DNA from 4 places in the Streptomyces sp. NPDC005706 genome. Region 3 is predicted to be linked to each of the others. Evidence: riboswitches for the same ligand, from Rfam matches in the RefSeq annotation. Region 3 holds a riboswitch; each other region holds the start of a gene.
What was found. A riboswitch is a leader RNA that binds a small molecule or an ion and turns the genes downstream of it on or off. The one in region 3 is predicted to bind cyclic di-AMP.
Positions count from the first base shown of each region.

Region 1: it holds a riboswitch for cyclic di-AMP, as region 3 does, so the genes downstream of both, ABZ478_RS21795 (transglycosylase family protein) here and ABZ478_RS28790 (peptidoglycan DD-metalloendopeptidase family protein) in region 3, are expected to answer to the same signal.
Region 2: it holds a riboswitch for cyclic di-AMP, as region 3 does, so the genes downstream of both, ABZ478_RS03960 (C40 family peptidase) here and ABZ478_RS28790 (peptidoglycan DD-metalloendopeptidase family protein) in region 3, are expected to answer to the same signal.
Region 4: it holds a riboswitch for cyclic di-AMP, as region 3 does, so the genes downstream of both, ABZ478_RS15525 (C40 family peptidase) here and ABZ478_RS28790 (peptidoglycan DD-metalloendopeptidase family protein) in region 3, are expected to answer to the same signal.

Region 1 covers NZ_JBEXYS010000013.1:110,326-114,867, forward strand. Annotated here, with positions in the region: gene ABZ478_RS21785 (cytochrome P450) at 1-948, shown strand, start outside; gene ABZ478_RS21790 (transglycosylase family protein) at 1,097-2,155, shown strand; cyclic di-AMP (ydaO/yuaA leader) riboswitch at 2,332-2,504, shown strand; gene ABZ478_RS21795 (transglycosylase family protein) at 2,509-3,201, shown strand; gene eno (phosphopyruvate hydratase) at 3,541-4,542, shown strand, end outside.
Region 2 covers NZ_JBEXYS010000002.1:72,159-76,700, forward strand. Annotated here, with positions in the region: gene ABZ478_RS03950 (hypothetical protein) at 1-342, shown strand, start outside; gene ABZ478_RS03955 (hypothetical protein) at 320-1,324, opposite strand; gene ABZ478_RS03960 (C40 family peptidase) at 1,403-2,557, opposite strand; cyclic di-AMP (ydaO/yuaA leader) riboswitch at 2,565-2,737, opposite strand; gene pcrA (DNA helicase PcrA) at 3,021-4,542, shown strand, end outside.
Region 3 covers NZ_JBEXYS010000023.1:110,454-114,995, reverse strand. Annotated here, with positions in the region: gene ABZ478_RS28795 (alpha-galactosidase) at 1-1,035, shown strand, start outside; cyclic di-AMP (ydaO/yuaA leader) riboswitch at 1,306-1,501, shown strand; gene ABZ478_RS28790 (peptidoglycan DD-metalloendopeptidase family protein) at 1,506-2,507, shown strand; gene ABZ478_RS28785 (SGNH/GDSL hydrolase family protein) at 2,762-3,547, shown strand; gene ABZ478_RS28780 (TetR/AcrR family transcriptional regulator) at 3,669-4,217, opposite strand; gene ABZ478_RS28775 (Glu/Leu/Phe/Val dehydrogenase dimerization domain-containing protein) at 4,327-4,542, opposite strand, start outside.
Region 4 covers NZ_JBEXYS010000007.1:123,835-128,376, reverse strand. Annotated here, with positions in the region: gene ABZ478_RS15535 (ATP-dependent Clp protease proteolytic subunit) at 1-560, shown strand, start outside; gene ABZ478_RS15530 (hypothetical protein) at 568-876, shown strand; cyclic di-AMP (ydaO/yuaA leader) riboswitch at 1,218-1,441, shown strand; gene ABZ478_RS15525 (C40 family peptidase) at 1,445-1,918, shown strand; gene ABZ478_RS15520 (ATP-binding protein) at 2,111-2,569, opposite strand; gene ABZ478_RS15515 (helix-turn-helix transcriptional regulator) at 2,781-3,641, shown strand; gene ABZ478_RS15510 (DUF397 domain-containing protein) at 3,651-3,875, shown strand; gene ABZ478_RS15505 (8-amino-7-oxononanoate synthase) at 3,971-4,542, opposite strand, start outside.

The DNA.
Region 1 (4,542 bases), on a different contig from region 3:
TTCACGCCGCGCCGGGTCGCCGAGTTCGCGCCCCGGGTGCAGGAGCTGACCGACGACCTCATCGACGGGTTCGCGAGGACGGGCTCCGCCGACCTCATCCACGAGTTCGCCTTCCCGCTGCCCATCTACGCCATCTGCGACCTGCTCGGCGTCCCGCGCGAGGACCAGGACGACTTCCGCGACTGGGCCGGGATGATGATCAGGCACGGCGGAGGACCGCGCGGCGGGGTCGCCCGGTCGGTGAAGAAGATGCGCGGCTACCTCGCCGAGCTGATCCACCGCAAGCGTGCGGCACTGCCGGAAGAGCCATCCCCGGGCGAGGACCTGATCTCCGGCCTGATCCGCGCCTCCGACCACGGTGAGCACCTCACCGAGAACGAGGCCGCCGCGATGGCCTTCATCCTTCTGTTCGCCGGCTTCGAGACGACCGTCAACCTCATCGGCAACGGCACCTACGCCCTGCTCAACCACCCGGAGCAGCGCCACCGGCTGCAGAACTCCCTCGCCCGCGGCGAACAGGGTCTGCTGGAGACCGGTGTCGAGGAACTGCTCCGCTACGACGGCCCGGTCGAGCTGGCCACCTGGCGGTTCGCCACCCGGCCGCTGACCCTCGGCGGGCAGGAGATCGCGGCCGGCGACCCGGTGCTCGTCGTCCTCGCCGCCGCCGACCGGGACCCGGAGCGGTTCGCCGGTCCCGACGTCCTGGACCTCTCCCGCGGGGACAACCAGCACCTCGGCTACGGCCACGGCATCCACTACTGCCTCGGCGCCCCGCTCGCCCGGCTGGAGGGCCGGACCGCGCTCGCCACGCTCCTCACCCGCCTCCCCGACCTGCGGCTCGCGGCCGATCCGGCCGACCTGCGCTGGCGCGGCGGGCTCATCATGCGCGGCCTGCGCACCCTGCCCGTGGAGTTCACCCCGGCCACGGAACAGGCCGTACAACCGTAAACATGACGGGCGTTCAACTCTGTGATCTTCACGTGATCTGTGCGGCATGAACTTGTGACAAGTGATCGTATGCCTATACGTTCACCCATCAACGCGGCCCGAGCATTGGGCGCCGCGTCGGTCCCGCTGTCGCACGAAAGGCTTCCGCATGCTCTCCGGGAACGGTCGTCACCGTCGCCCCCGTCAGGCTCCGGCTCTTCTCGTCGCGGCCGGAGTGACCGGCTCCGCCATCGCCATCCCGCTCCTCGGTGCCGCGAGCGCCAACGCCGCCGACGGCACCACCTGGGACAAGGTCGCCGAGTGCGAGAGCGGCGGCTCGTGGAGCGCCGACACGGGCAACGGGTACTACGGCGGACTGCAGATCTCCCAGGACGACTGGAACGCCTACGGCGGCACCAAGTACGCCGCCACCGCCGACCTGGCGAGCCGTTCCCAGCAGATCGCCGTCGCCGAGAAGATCCTCGCCGACAAGGGCACCACGCCCTGGACCACCTGTGCCCTGCTCTCCGGCCTGACCTCCGACTCAGGGTCCCTGGACGTCGACACGGGCGTCGCAGGCTCCGGGAAGTCCGGCTCGGACCACGGCGGGTCCGGCGACTCCTCCGGCTCCACGGACTCGTCCGATTCCGCCGGTGATTCCGACTCGTCCGGTCTGCCGGATTCCTCCTCCTCGCCCGACTCCTCCGACTCCGGCTCCGAGTCCGACTCTTCCTCGGACTCGGTCGGCAAGTCGTCCCCGGACGCGGGCGAGAGTGCCGGCTCCAAGGGGTCGGACAAGGGCACGGACACTCCCAAGTCCGACAAATCCACCTCGCCGCGCGCCGGGGAGTCGCAGGGGAGCGAGTCCGCGACCCCGGACCCGGTCGTGGAGGACTCGGACAATTCATGGCAGACCGGCGGTTCTTGGAGCCTCGTCGACACCGGAGCGCTCAGCAGTGGCGGACGTCACCGCGGCGGCAGTGCGGACGAAAGCGTGACAAACGGTCAGGACGCCTCCTCGTCGGGGAAGCACGCCTCCCGCGGGACGGACACCTACACCGTGCATGAGGGCGACACCCTCGCCTCCATCGCCGACTCCCTTGACGTGGACGGCGGATGGCACGAGCTGTACGCCCGGAACAAGAAGGCCATCGGTACCGACCCGAACCACATCTCCGCCGGTCAGACCCTGGAAGTCGGTAGCGAAACGGGCCAAAAGCAGCGGTAGTTGACGACCGGATTGGGCGTCGATGTCCGTTTCGGTGAAAGTGTGGGATGAGTCTCAGAAGCCCTGATCGTCTTTGAAATTCCCTCGATCGCGTGTCTACGGTCGTGACCGCTCGTCACCACGAGCCCCGGCTGTCGCAACGCCGAATCCTGCCAGCGGCCGCCCGGGAACAGTCGTCGCGTAAAGCGCCGTAGGCAGGAGCGGGGGACCCAAGGTAAGTGCCGGAACCAGCGGTCACGCTGGAACCGGCTAGGGGTGGAGCCGCGGCCCGTGAAAGCGGGCCCGCGGCCGGGCAACTCAACCGGCCCGAACCCGACAGCTCACCTCGCAGGCGTCGGTGAGGGGATCCATCCATGCTGTTCTCCAGCAAGGGCAAGCACCGTCGTCCGTCCAAGGCCACCCGTGCCATCGCGCTCGCCGGTGTCACCGGCGCCGCCGTCGCCGCCCCGCTGATGGCGGCCGGCAACGCCTCCGCCGCCACCACCTCCGAGTGGGACGCGGTCGCCCAGTGCGAGTCCGGTGGCAACTGGTCCATCAACACCGGCAACGGCTACTACGGCGGTCTGCAGTTCTCCGCCTCCACCTGGGCCGCCTACGGCGGCACGCAGTACGCCGGCCAGGCCAACCAGGCCTCCAAGGCCCAGCAGATAGCCGTCGCCGAGAAGGTCCTCGCCGCCCAGGGCAAGGGCGCCTGGCCGGTGTGCGGCAAGGGCCTGTCGAGCACCCCCAACAGCGGCTCCGCCCCGAGCGGCTCCTCCAAGAGCACCTCCTCGGGCAGCACCGCCACCCGCTCCACCGACCAGCAGGCCGCCTCCCGTTCCAGCGAGCGTCCGGCCGCGAGCGCGAAGAAGACCGTCACCACCCCGACCGGCAAGAAGGTCAAGAAGGGCGACGGCGAGTACAAGGTGGTCAAGGGCGACACCCTCGGCACCATCGCCGAGAAGCACAAGGTCGACGGCGGCTGGCAGAAGCTCTTCAAGCTGAACAAGGACATCGTCGAGGACGCCGACCTCATCTACCCGGGCCAGCAGCTGCACCTGAAGTGACACCTGGCTCCGACCGGAACCACAGTGCCCTCACAAGGCCGTCCCCCAAGCTGAAGGCCGCGTGAGGGCCATTCCCCCCGTCCCCCACGGGCTCCCCGCCCCGGTGCGTGTTCCCCCATACGCACCGGGGCGGGGCTGTGTTTTTCCCGGCCCCTTTCCCCATTCGTTCGCGGAACCTCACCGAACCGCTTTGTTCCGGGCAGGAACAATGGGTACCGTCTCCCTGTCCACGGGACGGTCGGTCGGTGGCCGACGCCCCTTGGACGGTTAGGCTCTAGTCGCAAGGCAGAGCCGTAAGGCACCCCGCCCCGCACTTCCAGCGTCACATCCATGAAGGAGATGCTCGTGCCGTCCATCGACGTCGTCGTAGCCCGGGAAATCCTGGACTCCCGAGGCAACCCCACGGTCGAGGTCGAGGTCGGCCTCGACGACGGCAGCACGGGTCGTGCCGCCGTGCCGTCCGGTGCCTCCACCGGTGCCTTCGAGGCCATCGAGCTCCGTGACGGCGACCCCAACCGCTACCAGGGCAAGGGCGTCGAGAAGGCCGTCCTCGCCGTCATCGAGCAGATCGGCCCGGAGCTCGTCGGCTACGACGCCACCGAGCAGCGCCTGATCGACCAGGCCATGTTCGACCTGGACGCCACCGACAACAAGGGCTCGCTCGGCGCCAACGCCATCCTCGGCGTCTCCCTCGCCGTCGCGCACGCCGCCTCCGAGGCCAGCGACCTGCCGCTGTTCCGCTACCTGGGCGGCCCGAACGCGCACCTGCTGCCGGTGCCGATGATGAACATCCTGAACGGCGGCTCGCACGCCGACTCCAACGTGGACATCCAGGAGTTCATGATCGCTCCGATCGGCGCGGAGTCCTTCTCCGAGGCCCTGCGCTGGGGCACCGAGGTCTACCACACGCTGAAGAAGGTCCTGAAGAGCAAGGGCCTGTCCACCGGCCTCGGCGACGAGGGCGGCTTCGCCCCGAACCTCGGCTCCAACCGTGAGGCCCTCGACCTCATCCTCGAGGCCGTCAAGGAAGCCGGCTACGCGCCCGGCGAGCAGATCGCCCTCGCGCTCGACGTCGCCGCCTCCGAGTTCTACAAGGACGGCAAGTACCTCTTCGAGGGCAAGGAGCGCTCCGCCGCCGAGATGACGGAGTACTACGAGGAGCTCGTCGCGGCCTACCCGCTCGTCTCCATCGAGGACCCGCTGTTCGAGGACGACTGGGCCGGCTGGAAGATCATCACCGACAAGCTCGGCGACAAGGTCCAGCTCGTCGGTGACGACCTGTTCGTCACCAACCCCGAGCGCCTCGCCCGCGGCATCGACGAGGGTGCCGCCAACGCCCTG
Region 2 (4,542 bases), on a different contig from region 3:
ATCCATCTCCTCGTCGGCCTGCACATCATCGGTATCGCCGCGCTGCTTGGCGGTTTCCTCACCCAGATGAAGGCGATGGGCCAGGGCACGGCCCGGTTCGTCCCCGGGATGCTGCACGGCGCGTTCACCATGCTGGTCACCGGCGTGGCCCTCGTCGGGCTCAACGAGGCCGACGGCCACCACGTCAACACCTTCAAGATCGGCGTGAAGCTGGCCCTGCTGATCGTCATCCTCGGACTGGTCTACGTCCAGCGCGACGAGGAGAAGGTGGACAAGCGCGTCTTCGGACTCGTCGGAGCGCTGACCATGGCGAACATCTTCATCGCCGTGCTGTGGACCTGAGGCTCAGCGCGCCCTGACGCGCCCTGACGAGGCCGGCGCGGGCCGCGAGCACCGCGCCGGCCGCGACCGCCAGCCACACCGCCACCGCCAGCCACACAAGTACCTGGCCCGGACTCCGCAGCCACCCGATGTTCAGGACCGCCGCGACCGACAGGGTCGACGACGCCGTCATACCCAGCGGGAACACCGTCGACCAGCGCCGCACGTCGAAGCGCAGCCGCGGCCGGGCCACCTCGGCGGCCAGCAGGACCACGCAGCACGCCAGGTCCAGCGCCAGCAGCGTGACCGTGACATCGCGCAGCACGCCCCGGTCGTCGTCGTTCCACAGATACAGCCGCGCACTGTCGGCGGCGAGCAGTTTCGCCCCGGCCAGCGCCGAGATGGCGAGCGCCCCGCCCGCGATCCAGTGGTCCCCGGCACCCTCCAGCACCTGACGGGGATCGAAGCGCGCGAGCGCCAGGCCGTAGAGGACCAGGCCCAGCCAGAACAGCAGCAGCGCGGCGCGCGCGAGCCATGCCGTCGTCTCCGCCGCGGCCAGGGTGGCCGCCAGCACCGCGAGCCCCTGTGTGGCCACACAACACAGGAACACCGCCCCCGGCATGCGCCGCCCCCAGTGGCGTACGACGAGAAGCAGCAGCACCGGCCACAGCAGGACCGCCAGTGCCAGGGCGGCCTCGGCCAGGGTCTGCCGGCCGAGCAGCGAGAACCGGGTGCCGACCACCGTCGTGGCGGCGACCGCGGAGAGCGCGCCGGGGCTCTTCGCCTCGGCCAGCCAACGCGGCCGCTGCGTCACCAGCCGTACGGCGAAGTCGGCGGCGAGCGCCAGCCAGGCGAGGCAGGCCAGCCACAGGAAGACGAGCGACACCGTCTCGGGACCGGTCAGATGCAGGCCAACCGACACGATGCCGCTCGCCATGACGGCGGCCCCCGCCGCCGGCGGACGCCCCGCCCACCACGTACGCAGACCGGAGAAGCCGGGCATGGGCATGCGCCCGATGCTAGGGAGCGGCGGCGCCGGCGCTCGCGGGGCACGCGCGCGTGGAGCCCGAAAAGAGCACCGTCAGGCCGGCCGCACCACCCGGTGAACGACCGACTCGCCCGCCAGGTGGACCGGCTCCTCGCGCACATACGCACCGGGGCGCGGGGCATGGATCATCGTCCCTGCTCCCGTGCACAGGCCCACGTGGCTGCTGTCGTCGTGGAAGAAGACCAGGTCACCTGGGCGCGCCTCGGCGAGCGGGATCGCGGCGCCCATGCCGGCCTGGTCACGCGCGGCACGCGGCAGGGTGACGCCGGCGGCCTTCCAGGCGGCCTGGGTGAGGCCGGAGCAGTCGTAGGAGCCTGGCCCGCTGGCACCTGAGACGTACGGCTTGCCGATCTGGGCGCGGGCGAAGGCGATCGCCTTCTCGGCCTTGGTGACGGGGGCCGGCGGGGCGACGGGCGGCACGCTCACCGGCCGCGCCGCGGACCGCGGCCGCTCCGGGGCCCGGGCCGGGACCGAAGACGGAGCCGGAGCCGAGTGCGGGGCCAGGACCGAGTGCGGGGCCACGGCCGAGGGCGGAGCCGGGACCGAAGTCAGAGCCGGGTCCGGGGCAAGGAGCGAAGCCGAAGCCGGATCCACGACCGGGACCGGAGCAGGAGGCGGAGCCTGATCCGGGACCGGAGCCGTCAGCCGGTACAGCAGCTCGCGCGCGGTTGTGAGCTTGTGCTGGACGGCCGCCTTGGCCGTCTTCACGTCGTACTGTGCGGCGGCCGGCGCCTCGGGGGCCCTGGGAGTCTTCCCGCGCCCGGCCGCGCCCTTCACCCGGGAGGCCAGCCGGTTCATCAGCCGGTTCTGGGCGAAGTGGTCGTCCGGGTACTCCGCGAGCAGCGAGCCGGCCGTCTCGGGAGCGGCGGCGAACGGGGCCAGCCCCTCGCGGGCCTTCGTGAACAGGCCCGGACGCCGGACGGCCTCCGCGCGCGGGGCCTCGGCGCGAGCCCGCTGCGCGGCCGCGGCTTCCTCCTCCGGGTCCGCCCTGCGGTACAGCTCGTCGATCTTCTTCTCGACCTCCTCCACGCTCGGCCTGCCGTCGCCCGCGGAGGAGGCGGAGGCCGAAGCGGCCCCGGCCGTCTGGGACAGGACGGCCACGGAGGTGAGTGCGGCAGTGGCCAGGACGGGGGTGCGGATGCCCGTCCCGCGGGTTCCCGGGGGACCCGGCTTGCGGTGCGACGCCAAGGGTGGCGACTCCTTCCAACGTGCCGCCTACCGGGTTAGCTGTCGGGTTCGGGCGGGTGGTTCGGAAGGGTTGCCCTACGGCGTCGTCCCGGGCGGGAGTCGGCCGATTCACCCCAGGATCGGTGGGTCCCCGGCTCCGGTCGCCGCGAAGGGGCGCACCGGACTCGGCGGAGGCCGCGCGGCCCGGCGAGGTTCGCCGGTAGGGGTCGTGCGGCCTGACGGCAACCTAGCCAACTCGTGTGACTCCTGTGAAGGTTGCTGTGCCATATGTCCGATACATTTCCGTGACCCGGGGCCAGTTTCATACGGGCGTGACAAGGTGCTTTCGCAGTGTGAGGAGTTCGGCCGCAGCCGTGGCGCGATGGCCGACGCGCCGCTGCCGTGTCGTGTCGCGGACCTCACGGGTGCCGACTTTCCGGTGCCGGGACCGGTTGTCGGTGCGGGCCCCTAAACTCGTAGAGCGATGAGCAGCCTCTTTGACGACAGCTTCCTGGCGGACCTCCAGGCCCCTCGCGGGCACGCGGAGGAGCCCCCGCCGCCGCCCGAGGACGATCACGCTCCGGAGCCCCTTCCGGACGATCTGTTCGGCGGGAAGTTCGACGTGCCGCCGGACCGGGACACCCACTACCGCGACGGCGCCCCGCGTCCCGTGATCGACCCGGACGCGCTGCTGCGGGGGCTGAACGACAACCAGCGCGCCGCGGTCGTCCACGCCGACTCGCCGCTGCTCATCGTGGCCGGCGCGGGCTCCGGGAAGACCCGCGTGCTCACCCACCGCATCGCCCACCTCCTCGCCGCGCGGAACGTGCACCCGGGCCAGATCCTCGCGATCACCTTCACCAACAAGGCCGCGGGCGAGATGAAGGAGCGGGTCGAGCAGCTCGTCGGCCCGCGCGCCGGCGCGATGTGGGTGATGACCTTCCACAGCGCGTGCGTGCGCATCCTGCGGCGCGAGTCCAAGAGGCTCGGCTTCACGTCGTCGTTCTCGATCTACGACGCCGCCGACTCCAAGCGCCTGATGTCCCTGGTCTGCCGCGACCTAGACCTCGACCCCAAGCGCTTCCCGCCGAAGTCCTTCAGCGCCAAGATCAGCAACCTGAAGAACGAGCTGATCGACGAGGAGGACTTCGCCGCCCAGGCCACCGACGGCTTCGAGAAGACCCTCGCCCAGGCCTACGCGCTCTACCAGTCACGGCTGCGCGAGGCCAACGCGCTGGACTTCGACGACCTGATCATGACGACGGTCAACCTGCTGCGCGCCTTCCCGGACGTCGCCGAGCACTACCGCCGCCGGTTCCGGCACGTCATGGTCGACGAGTACCAGGACACCAACCACGCCCAGTACGCCCTCGTACGAGAACTGGTGGGCACCGGGCAGCATGACGAGGACGTACCGCCCGGCGAGTCCGACCTGCCGCCCGCCGAACTCTGCGTGGTGGGTGACGCGGACCAGTCGATCTACGCCTTCCGGGGTGCGACGATCCGCAACATCCTCCAGTTCGAGGAGGACTACCCGAACGCGACGACGATCCTGCTGGAGCAGAACTACCGCTCCACGCAGACCATCCTGTCCGCCGCCAACGCGGTCATCGAGCGCAACGAGTCCCGCCGCCCGAAGAACCTGTGGACCAACGCCGGCCAGGGCGCGCGGATCACCGGATACGTCGCCGACACCGAGCACGACGAGGCTCAGTTCGTCGCCGACGAGATAGACCGCCTCACCGACGCGCGCGAGGCGAAGGCCGGAGACGTCGCCGTCTTCTACCGCACCAACGCCCAGTCCCGAGTCTTCGAAGAGGTCTTCATCCGCGTCGGCCTGCCGTACAAGGTCGTCGGCGGCGTCCGCTTCTACGAGCGCAAGGAAGTCCGGGACGTCCTCGCCTACCTGCGTGTCCTCGCCAACCCCGAGGACTCGGTGCCGCTGCGCCGGATCCTCAACGTGCCCAAGCGCGGCATCGGCGAGCGTGCCGAGGCGATGATCGACG
Region 3 (4,542 bases):
CTCGGCGACTGGACCCCCAATCCCGACCGGTTCCCGCACGGCCTCAAGCCCCTGGCGGAGCAGGTGCACGGCCTCGGCATGCGGTTCGGCATCTGGGTCGAGCCCGAGATGGTCAACCCGGACAGCGAGCTGTACCGGGCCCACCCCGACTGGGTGCAGTACCAGCCGGGCCGCAGACGGACGGAACTGCGCAACCAGCTCGTCCTCAACCTCGCCCGGGAGGACGTCCAGGAGTACCTGTGGGAGCGGCTGGACACCCTGCTGTCCGGCGCCCCCATCGACTATGTGAAGTGGGACTTCAACCGCTGCTTCACCGACGCCGGCTGGCCGGGGGAGCCGTACCCGCAGCGCCTGTGGGTCGACCACGTCCGCGCGCTGTACGCCCTGCTGGACCGGCTGCGCGCCGCCCACCCCCGGGTCGCCTTCGAGTCGTGCTCGGGTGGCGGCGGCCGGATCGACCTCGGCGTGCTGAGCCGCACCGACCAGGTGTGGACCTCCGACAACACCGACCCGCTCGACCGGCTCGCCATCCAGCACGGCTTCAGCCAGATCCACCCCGCGCGCGTGATGGCGGCCTGGGTCACCGACAGCCCGAACACGCAGCTCAACGGCAGGACCAGCTCCCTGCGCTTCCGGTTCGTCAGCTCCATGGCGGGTGTGCTCGGTATCGGCGGCGACCTCACCGAGTGGACCGACGAGGAACTGGCCGAAGCCGGGGAGTGGGTGGCCCTCCACAAGGAGATCCGGCCGCTCGTCCAGCAGGGCGACCTGTACCGGCTGCGGCCTCCGACGGGCGGCCTGAGCGCCGTCCAGTACGTGCTGGGGGACGAGGCGGTGGTCCTGGCCTGCCTCCAGACGCAGAGCTACGGAGAGCCGGTACCGCGCGTACGGCTGCGCGGACTCGACGCGACGGCATCGTACGAATGCCGCGAAACGGGCGAAGTTCACCGAGGTGCCGTTCTGCTGCACCACGGACTGCCGACCGGGCTGCACGGCGATCTGGACGCGGCAGTTTTCCGCCTGCGCCGTATCTGACCCTTATGTCCTGACTGACCCCTTCGTTACAACTCGGTGTGGAATGGGGGCGCCTGGGGGAGTGGCGCGTGAGGAGCGTCATAGCCGTGACCGTCCGCTGTTCGTCATGTCCACCTAATCCCCAAGCGGATACGGCAACTTGACCCGACCGCGCGGGTGCGAATTCACGCACCGTGACCACGAATATCCCATTTGGATCTTCTGGCACGTGAACGCCGGGAATCGGTCGCTTGTTTCCGCGCGTCGGGCTCGCTTACGTTCGCCATCAATCCGGACGGAACGCCGAATCCTGCCGCCGCCCGGAGTCCCACACACATGACCCGTGCGCGGCAGGAGCGGGGGACCCAACAGGTACGACTGCCTGTCCCGGTCTCCGCGACAGGCTCGGGGTGCAGCCGCGCACCGCGCGGCCGGGCAGCTCCAGCCCGAACCCGACAGCTCACCCCGCAGGCGCCGGAGAGGAATGCGTCATGCCCGCGAAGGGTAAGCACCGCCGTCCCAAGACTCAGCGTTTCACCCGTTCCGTCGCCGTCGCCGGAACCGGCGGTGCCGCACTGGCCCTGCCCCTGCTGGGTGCCACCGGAGCGCACGCCGTCACCGCGCAGCCCGTCTCCGGAAAGACCGTGCAGTCCGTGGCGAAGACGGCGGCCGGGAAGACCGCCGCGCAGCAGGCCTCCGGCGTTCGCACCTACACGGTGAAGTCCGGCGACTGCCTCGCGAAGATCGCCGGCGAGCAGCACGTGAGCGGGGGCTGGCACCGGCTCTACGCGGACAACCGGCAGACCGTCGGCGAGAATCCGGCCCTGATCCACCCGGGTCTGAGGCTGTCGCTCGGCAAGAAGGCCGCCGCCCCGACCCGCGCCGAGTCCCCCGCCCCCGCGCAGCCTTCGAAGGCCCGCGCGGAGGCCCCGGCGAAGGCCGCCCGGTACACCCCCGCGACCCCCGCCGTCCAAGCGTCTCCGGTGGCCCAGGCCACCAAGGTCGCCCCGGCGTCTCCGGTGGCCCAGGCCACCAAGGTCGCCCCGGCGTCTCCGGTGGCCCAGGCCACCCAGGCGGCCCCCGCCACCGGCTACAACCTCCCGGTCGCCGCGCCCACCGTCGGCACCGCGTACCACGTGGCGGGCAGCATGTGGTCCAGCGGCTACCACACGGGCGTCGACTTCGTCGTCCCCACCGGCACCTCCCTCAAGGCCGTCGGCGCCGGCACCGTCGTCTCCGCCGGCTGGGGCGGCGCGTACGGCAACCAGGTCGTCATCAAGCTGAACGACGGCTACTACGCCCAGTACGCCCACCTCTCGCAGCTCTCGGTGTCGGCCGGTCAGACGGTGACCCCGGGGCAGCAGGTCGGCCTGTCCGGCGCCACCGGCAACGTGACCGGCCCGCACCTGCACTTCGAGATCCGCACCACGCCGAACTACGGCTCGGACGTGGACCCGGTCGCCTACCTCCGCTCGCACGGCGTCGCCCTCTGAGCCACCGGCGCCGAGGGACGCGCTCCTCACGACCACCTGCCTGACACGCCTCCGAAGGCCGGACCCCCGATCCCCGGGTCCGGCCTTCGGTGTGTCCGGACGGTCCCCGTACCGGCCGTATTCCTGGGTTGGCAATTTCTTTAAGGGTGTCTCATCTCACCGCTAGTCAACCCCTGCCTACGGTCGCGTAAGTCACATCCAAAGGTGAATCATGGTCCGACGTGGCAGACGATTCGAAGAGTGACAACACATCAGTGATCGGGTCGTACGTGGCGGTGGGGGACAGCTTCACCGAGGGCGTCGGCGACCCCGGGCCCGACGGGGCGTTCGTCGGCTGGGCCGACCGGTTCGCGGTCCTGCTCGCCGACCGGCGGCCCGAGGGCGACTTCAAGTACACCAACCTCGCGGTCCGCGGGAAGCTGCTCGACCAGATCGTCGAGCACCAGCTTCCCAGGGCCGTCGAACTGGCCCCGGACCTCGTCTCCTTCTGTGCGGGCGGCAACGACATCATCCGGCCGGGCACCGACCCCGACGAGGTGGCCGAGCGCTTCGAGCGGGCCCTCGCCCCCCTCGCGGCGGCCGCGGGCACGGTGATGGTGACGACCGGCTTCGACACCCGGGGCGTGCCGGTGCTCAAGCATCTGCGCGGCAAGATCGCCACCTACAACGGGCACGTCCGCGCCATCGCCGACCGGTACGGCTGCCCCGTGCTCGACCTTTGGTCCCTGAGGTCCGTCCAGGACCGCAGGGCCTGGGACAACGACCGGCTGCACCTCTCGCCCGAGGGGCACACGCGCGTGGCGCTGCGCGCCGGTCAGGCCCTCGGCCTGGAGATCCCGGCCGACCCGGAGCAGGCCTGGCCGCCGCTGCCGCCCCGGGGCACCCTGGAGATCCGCCGGGACGACGTCCACTGGGCCCGCGAGTACCTCGTCCCGTGGATCGGCCGCCGGCTGCGAGGCGAGTCCTCCGGGGACCACGTCACGGCGAAGGGCGCGCTCTCGCCGGACGACATCAAGCTGCGCATCGCGTCGGTCGCCTGACCCCGCGCGCGGCGTGACCGTGCCCCGTACCGCGATCCCGGCGGTGCGGGGCACGCCCGCGCGCCCACCGGACCCGGCCCGTGTTCCATGCCGGTGCGCTCCGGCCGGTCGACTCCGCGCGCTACAGGCCCAGTTCCCTGGCCAAGGCGTCGTTCACCCACTCCTGCGCGCGGGCGCGTGGCACCGCGCCCGGGTAGGACGTGAGCTGCACGGCCAGGCCGTCGAGCAGGGCGGTGAGCCGCAGGGCCGTGCCCGTGGGGTCGGGGCAGGTGAACTCGCCCGCCGCCACGCCCTCGGCGATGACCGCGGCGATCGCCGCCTTCCACCGCTGGTCGAGGTCCCGGGTGACCGCCCGCAGGGCCGGCTCGCGCAGCGACACCGCCCAGCCCTCGATCCACAGCCGCCAGCCCTTGGCCTGGCCCGTGGGCGCGTACCAGCGCACGGCGGCGCGCAGCCGGCGCAGGGCGGAGGTCCGCCGGTCCAGCAGCGCGCGCAGCCGCGCGAGGTCGTCCTCGGCCGCGTAGGCGAAGGCGGCGGCGACCAGCTTCTCCTTCGTCGAGAAGTGGTACAGCACCAGCGCGTTGCTCACCCCGAGCACCGCGGCCACGTCGGCGATCCTGACCGCCGCCACGCCCCGCGCCTCGATCTGCCCGATGGCGGCCCGCAGCATCTCCTCACGCCGCTCGGCCACGCTCAACCGCACTCTCGCCACGCGGTCACCCTAGTCCGTCCGCCGGACGCCGCCCCCAGGGCACCGACGGCGGCCGTGCCCGCCGGGGTCAGCGGTACCAGCCGAAGCGCCCGGCGATCACCGGCAGCCGGTCCGACACCAGGGCGTGGGCGGCGGCGCGCGGCGTCGTCCCGTCGGCCCGCGCGCGGTCCAGCACCGTCCCGGTCAGAGCCCGCATCGAGCGGCGGATGTGGGCGAACGCCTCGTCGGCGTCCGGGCCGATGTCGCCGAACAGCGTCCACCACCACCAGGCGTTGGTGGCGGA
Region 4 (4,542 bases), on a different contig from region 3:
CCTACTCGAAGCTGTTCGAGAACCGGGTCGTCTTCCTCGGGTCACCTCTCGACGACACCGCGGCGACCGATGTGATCAGCCAGTTCATGCAACTCGAACACACCGCGCCGGACCGGGACATCACGCTGTACCTCAACTGCCCGGGCGGCTCGTTCGGCGCCATGACCGCCGTCTACGACACGATGCGCTACGTCCGCTGCGACGTGGAGACCTACTGCCTGGGCCAGGCCGCCTCCGCCGCCGCGGTCCTGCTCGCGGCCGGCACCCCGGGCAAGCGCTTCATCCTGCCGGGGGCGCGCGTGGTGCTCGAGCAGCCCGCGCTGCCCGAACCGGCCCAGGGACAGCCGAGCGACCTCCTCATCCAGGCCGGGGAGCTGACCCGGATGCGGGCGCTGATGGAGGGGCTGCTGGTCCGGCACACCGGGCGCACGCCGGAGCAGGTCGGCCAGGACCTGGAGCGGGATCTGGTGCTGGACGCGCGGGGCGCGCTGGCGTACGGACTGGTGGACGGTGTCGTCCCGAGCCGCAAGGCCGCTCCCGGCGCCGAGCGGGCGGAGTGACCCGCCGATGCTGCCGCCGGAGCTTCCGCCGCTGCCCGCGCTGACCAGGGCCGAGGGCGAGCTGATCGACCGTTACCTGGAGGCGGCCGACCTGCTGGGCCGGATCAACCCGGCGCGGCCGGGAGACACCTACAGCGGGCTGCGCGCGGCGCAGGCCCTGGTGCGCAAGGCGGCCGAGCTGCGCGACGCGCTCGCCCTGATGCACCGGCGGGGCGAGACGGAGCTGCACGGGGACACGCTGGCACGGGCGCTGCGGGTGCTCGACGGTGAGCGCCGTACCGCGCGCGTCGTGCTCCCGCCCGATTGCGTGGGCTGACCCGGACGCCGGTTCCCGCGCCGGGTGGACCCGATCGTCGACGGTCCGCCCGGCGTGGAGTTGAAACGGCCCGAACGACGTACCCCCGGCCGGAGTATCTCCGGGCTTTTTTTCTGACTCTCCGACTTGCGCGATCGGCGGATCGGGGAGATGCGCGGAGACGCTTTTTCCCAGGTCCGGGGCTACGTCCGGGAGTTGACGGAGACTCGAACAGAGCAGTGTCCACCCGAACGGGTGAGTGGTGAGTAACGCCACAAATCCCCGGTTCCATTGGGATTTTCGGACACCTGTGAGTGAAGATCCCTGTCTGACGACAAGACCCCGCCACCGCGGCGGGGCGATCCGTGCGGACGCCGAGTCCTGCCGCCGCCCGGATGACCGGTCGACAGGAGTGGATCGGCAGGAGTGGAGGACCCAGGCAAGACGGGTCGCCGGGACGGACGTTCGTCGCAGACGGACGGTCGTGCCGAGCAGCCCTTGGGGTGAAGCCGCGGCAACGCGGCCGGGCCACTTCGCCAGCCCGAATCCGACAGGTCATCCTTCACAGGCGGCTGACGAAGGGTTGCGCATGACTGCGCTGAATCGTGTCCCGTCGATGATGGCCCGGGCCGGTACGGCCTCGGCTCTTACGCTTGCCGCGGTGGGCGGCTCCATCGCCGTGCCCGGCCTGGCCGGTGAGGCCTCGGCCGCCACGCTGGCGACGAAGGCTCTGCACATCGCCGCCTCCAAGAAGGGCTCTCCTTACCAGTACGGGGCAACCGGTCCGCGCCGATTCGACTGCTCGGGTCTGACGCTCTACTCGTTCAAGAAGGCGGGCAAGAAGCTGCCGCGTACGGCAGCCCAGCAGTACAACCGGACCCGGCATATTTCCGCCGGCCACCGCAGGGCCGGTGACCTGGTCTTCTTCCACTCCGGATCCAGCGTTTACCACGTCGGCATCTACGCCGGGAAGGGCAAGATCTGGCACGCCCCGAAGACCGGGGCCGTGGTGCGGCTCGAGAAGATCTGGACACGGAGCGTCTGGTACGGCCGGGTCAGCTGACCCGGCCCAGCCCCCGGAGCGGCTCCAGCAGCAGGGCCGCTCCCCCTGACCGTCGGCGCCGTCCCGGCGCCCGCCTGAAGCACGCGGGCGGCCCCGGGGCGGCGCGGCCGCGTCCGGCTCCGTGACGGGCCACCGAGGCGGCCGCAGGGCCGCGCGCCGGGCCGCGGTCCCCCGGCTTCCGCAGTTCCTCTTCTAGGGTTCCTGCTGCCCGGCCGTCGTGAGCTGCTCCCCCTGGGGCGTCCACGGCAGTTCGATCGACACCGTCTTGCCGCCCTCGCGGGTGGGGCGGACGCGGAGTCTGCCGCCGCACTCGGCGGTGAGCCAGCGGATGATGACCATGCCGCGCCCGTTGTCCTGCTGGACGGCGGCGGGCAGTCTCTTCGGAAAGCGCGGATGGCTGTCCGTGACACCGATGCGCAGGTGTTCGTCACGGTCCAGCGCGATGTCGACCGTGAAGGTGGGTGACTGACCGAAGGTGTGCTGCACGGCGTTGGTGGCGAGTTCGGAGACGATGAGTCGCACGGTGTCGGCCACGTCGGTGTCCGACGGCAGGCCCCACTCCGCGAGGGTGCCCACCACGTAGGAACGGGCCGCGGAGACCGAGGCGGGATCGCTCGGCAGAGTGACGGATGCTTCCAGGTGGTCTGCCATGGCGACGTCGTCCCTTTCCCACGGGACCGCAGTCCGACGAGGAGCGGATGGTTCGAGTACGGTCCCGGACTGGTGCTTCTTCGCCAGACTGCCATCACCGGGCCGGTCAGGGGAGCGATCCACCAAGATATGCATATATCTGTCGCCCGAAGCGGTGAACTCTGCGACGCGAGACCGTATCCGGGCGGCCCGGAAGGAGTAAGGAGTTCCCATGCAGAACGGTCCCGCGGTCCGGCGCCGCAAGCTGGGCGCCGAACTGCGCGCGCTGCGCACCGGGGCCGGGCTCACCAGTGGCGAGGCGGCCCTCCTGGTGGGCTGGCACCAGTCGAAGGTGAGCCGCATCGAGACCGGCGCCAGCGGGGTGAGGCCGGCGGACGTACGGTTACTCCTCGACGCCTACGACGTCCGGGACCGGCAACTGCGCGACCTGCTGCTGATGTTGACGGGCTCGAAGGACGCGGGCGGCCGCAACCGCTGGTGGCACGCGTACCGGGGCGTCCTGCCGCCCACCTACCGCGACTTCATCAGTCTGGAGTCGCAGGCGAGCGGGATGCGCACCCTGGAGACCACGGTGGTTCCCGGCCTACTGCAGACGCCCGAATACGCTCGCGCGGTGACCCGGGCGGCGGTGGAGGGAGTGGACGAGGAGCGGCTGGACGCCCTGGTGGAGGTGCGGCTCGCGAGGCAGGACGTGCTCCGGTCCGAGCCGCCGCTGAAGCTGACCGCGGTACTGGACGAGGCGGTGCTCAGGCGGGAGGTCGGCGGCCCCGAGGTGATGGCGCGGCAACTGGAACGGCTGATGGAGGCCGCCCGGCTGCCCCAGGTTCGGCTCCAGGTACTGCCGTTCGCGGCGGGGGCGCATATCGGCCTCACCGGGCCTTTCGTTATCTTCTCATTTCCGAGCACTTCTGATCTGGACGTGGTTGTTCTCGACCAGTTGACGAGTAGCCTCTACCTGGAACGGAAAGAAGACCTCATGGCCTACGCCGAGGCCTTCGACACCCTTCAGTTCCACGCCCTTTCACCCGAGGAATCGTTGGACTACATCGCCGGGATAGGTGACGGCGCGTAAGGAGGCACCATGACAGCACTGCCTCGGAACGTCCCAGCCAGTACCGATCTGCACGACGTGCGGTGGCTGCGCAGCAGCTACAGCACCGGAGCGAACAACTGCGTGGAGACGGCCCGGCCGCACTCCGGCCCGTGGGCCGGACTGCTCGCCGTGCGCGACTCCAAGGCTCCGGCCGGACCCGCGCTGCTCTTCTCCCCCGGGAGCTGGGCGGGCTTCGTGGCAACGCTCCGGTGACCGGGTCGAACCCGACCTGACCACCGGCCGGCGGGCCGACCCCTACTGATCAGATCCGATCACTTTCGCCAGATGTGCGGCCGTGTCACGCCGACTCATGGTCGCGCCTCGCGAATCACACGTACAGCGCGTTCGATCTCGGCCCCGGAGAGGTCCGCACGGGCGGTCAGCCGCAGCCGCGAGATGCCGTCGGGCACGGAAGGAGGACGGAAGCAGCCCACGGCCAGGCCTGCCGTACGGCAGTCGGCCGCCCAGCGCACGGCCTGCTCCGGGGACGGAGCCCGCACGGAGACCACCGCGGCGTCCGGTCGTACCGCCTCCAGACCCGCGGCGGTCAGCCGTGCGTGCAGTTCGGCGGCGACCGCGCGGGCCCGTTGCGCCCGCGACGGCTCGCGCCGCAGCAGCCTCAGCGCCGCGAGCGCGGCGCCCACGGCCGCGGGGGCGAGACCGGTGTCGAAGATGAACGTGCGGGCGGCGTTGACCAGGTGGGCGACGACCCGGGCCGGCCCCAGCACCACACCGCCCTGGCTGCCGAGCGACTTCGACAGTGTCGCCGTGACGACCACGTCCGCGGCGCCCGCCAGCCCGGCGGCGTACGGAGCGCCCCGGCCGCCGTCACCGAGCACCCCGAGCCCGTGCGCGTCGTCCAGGACCAGGCCCGCGCCGT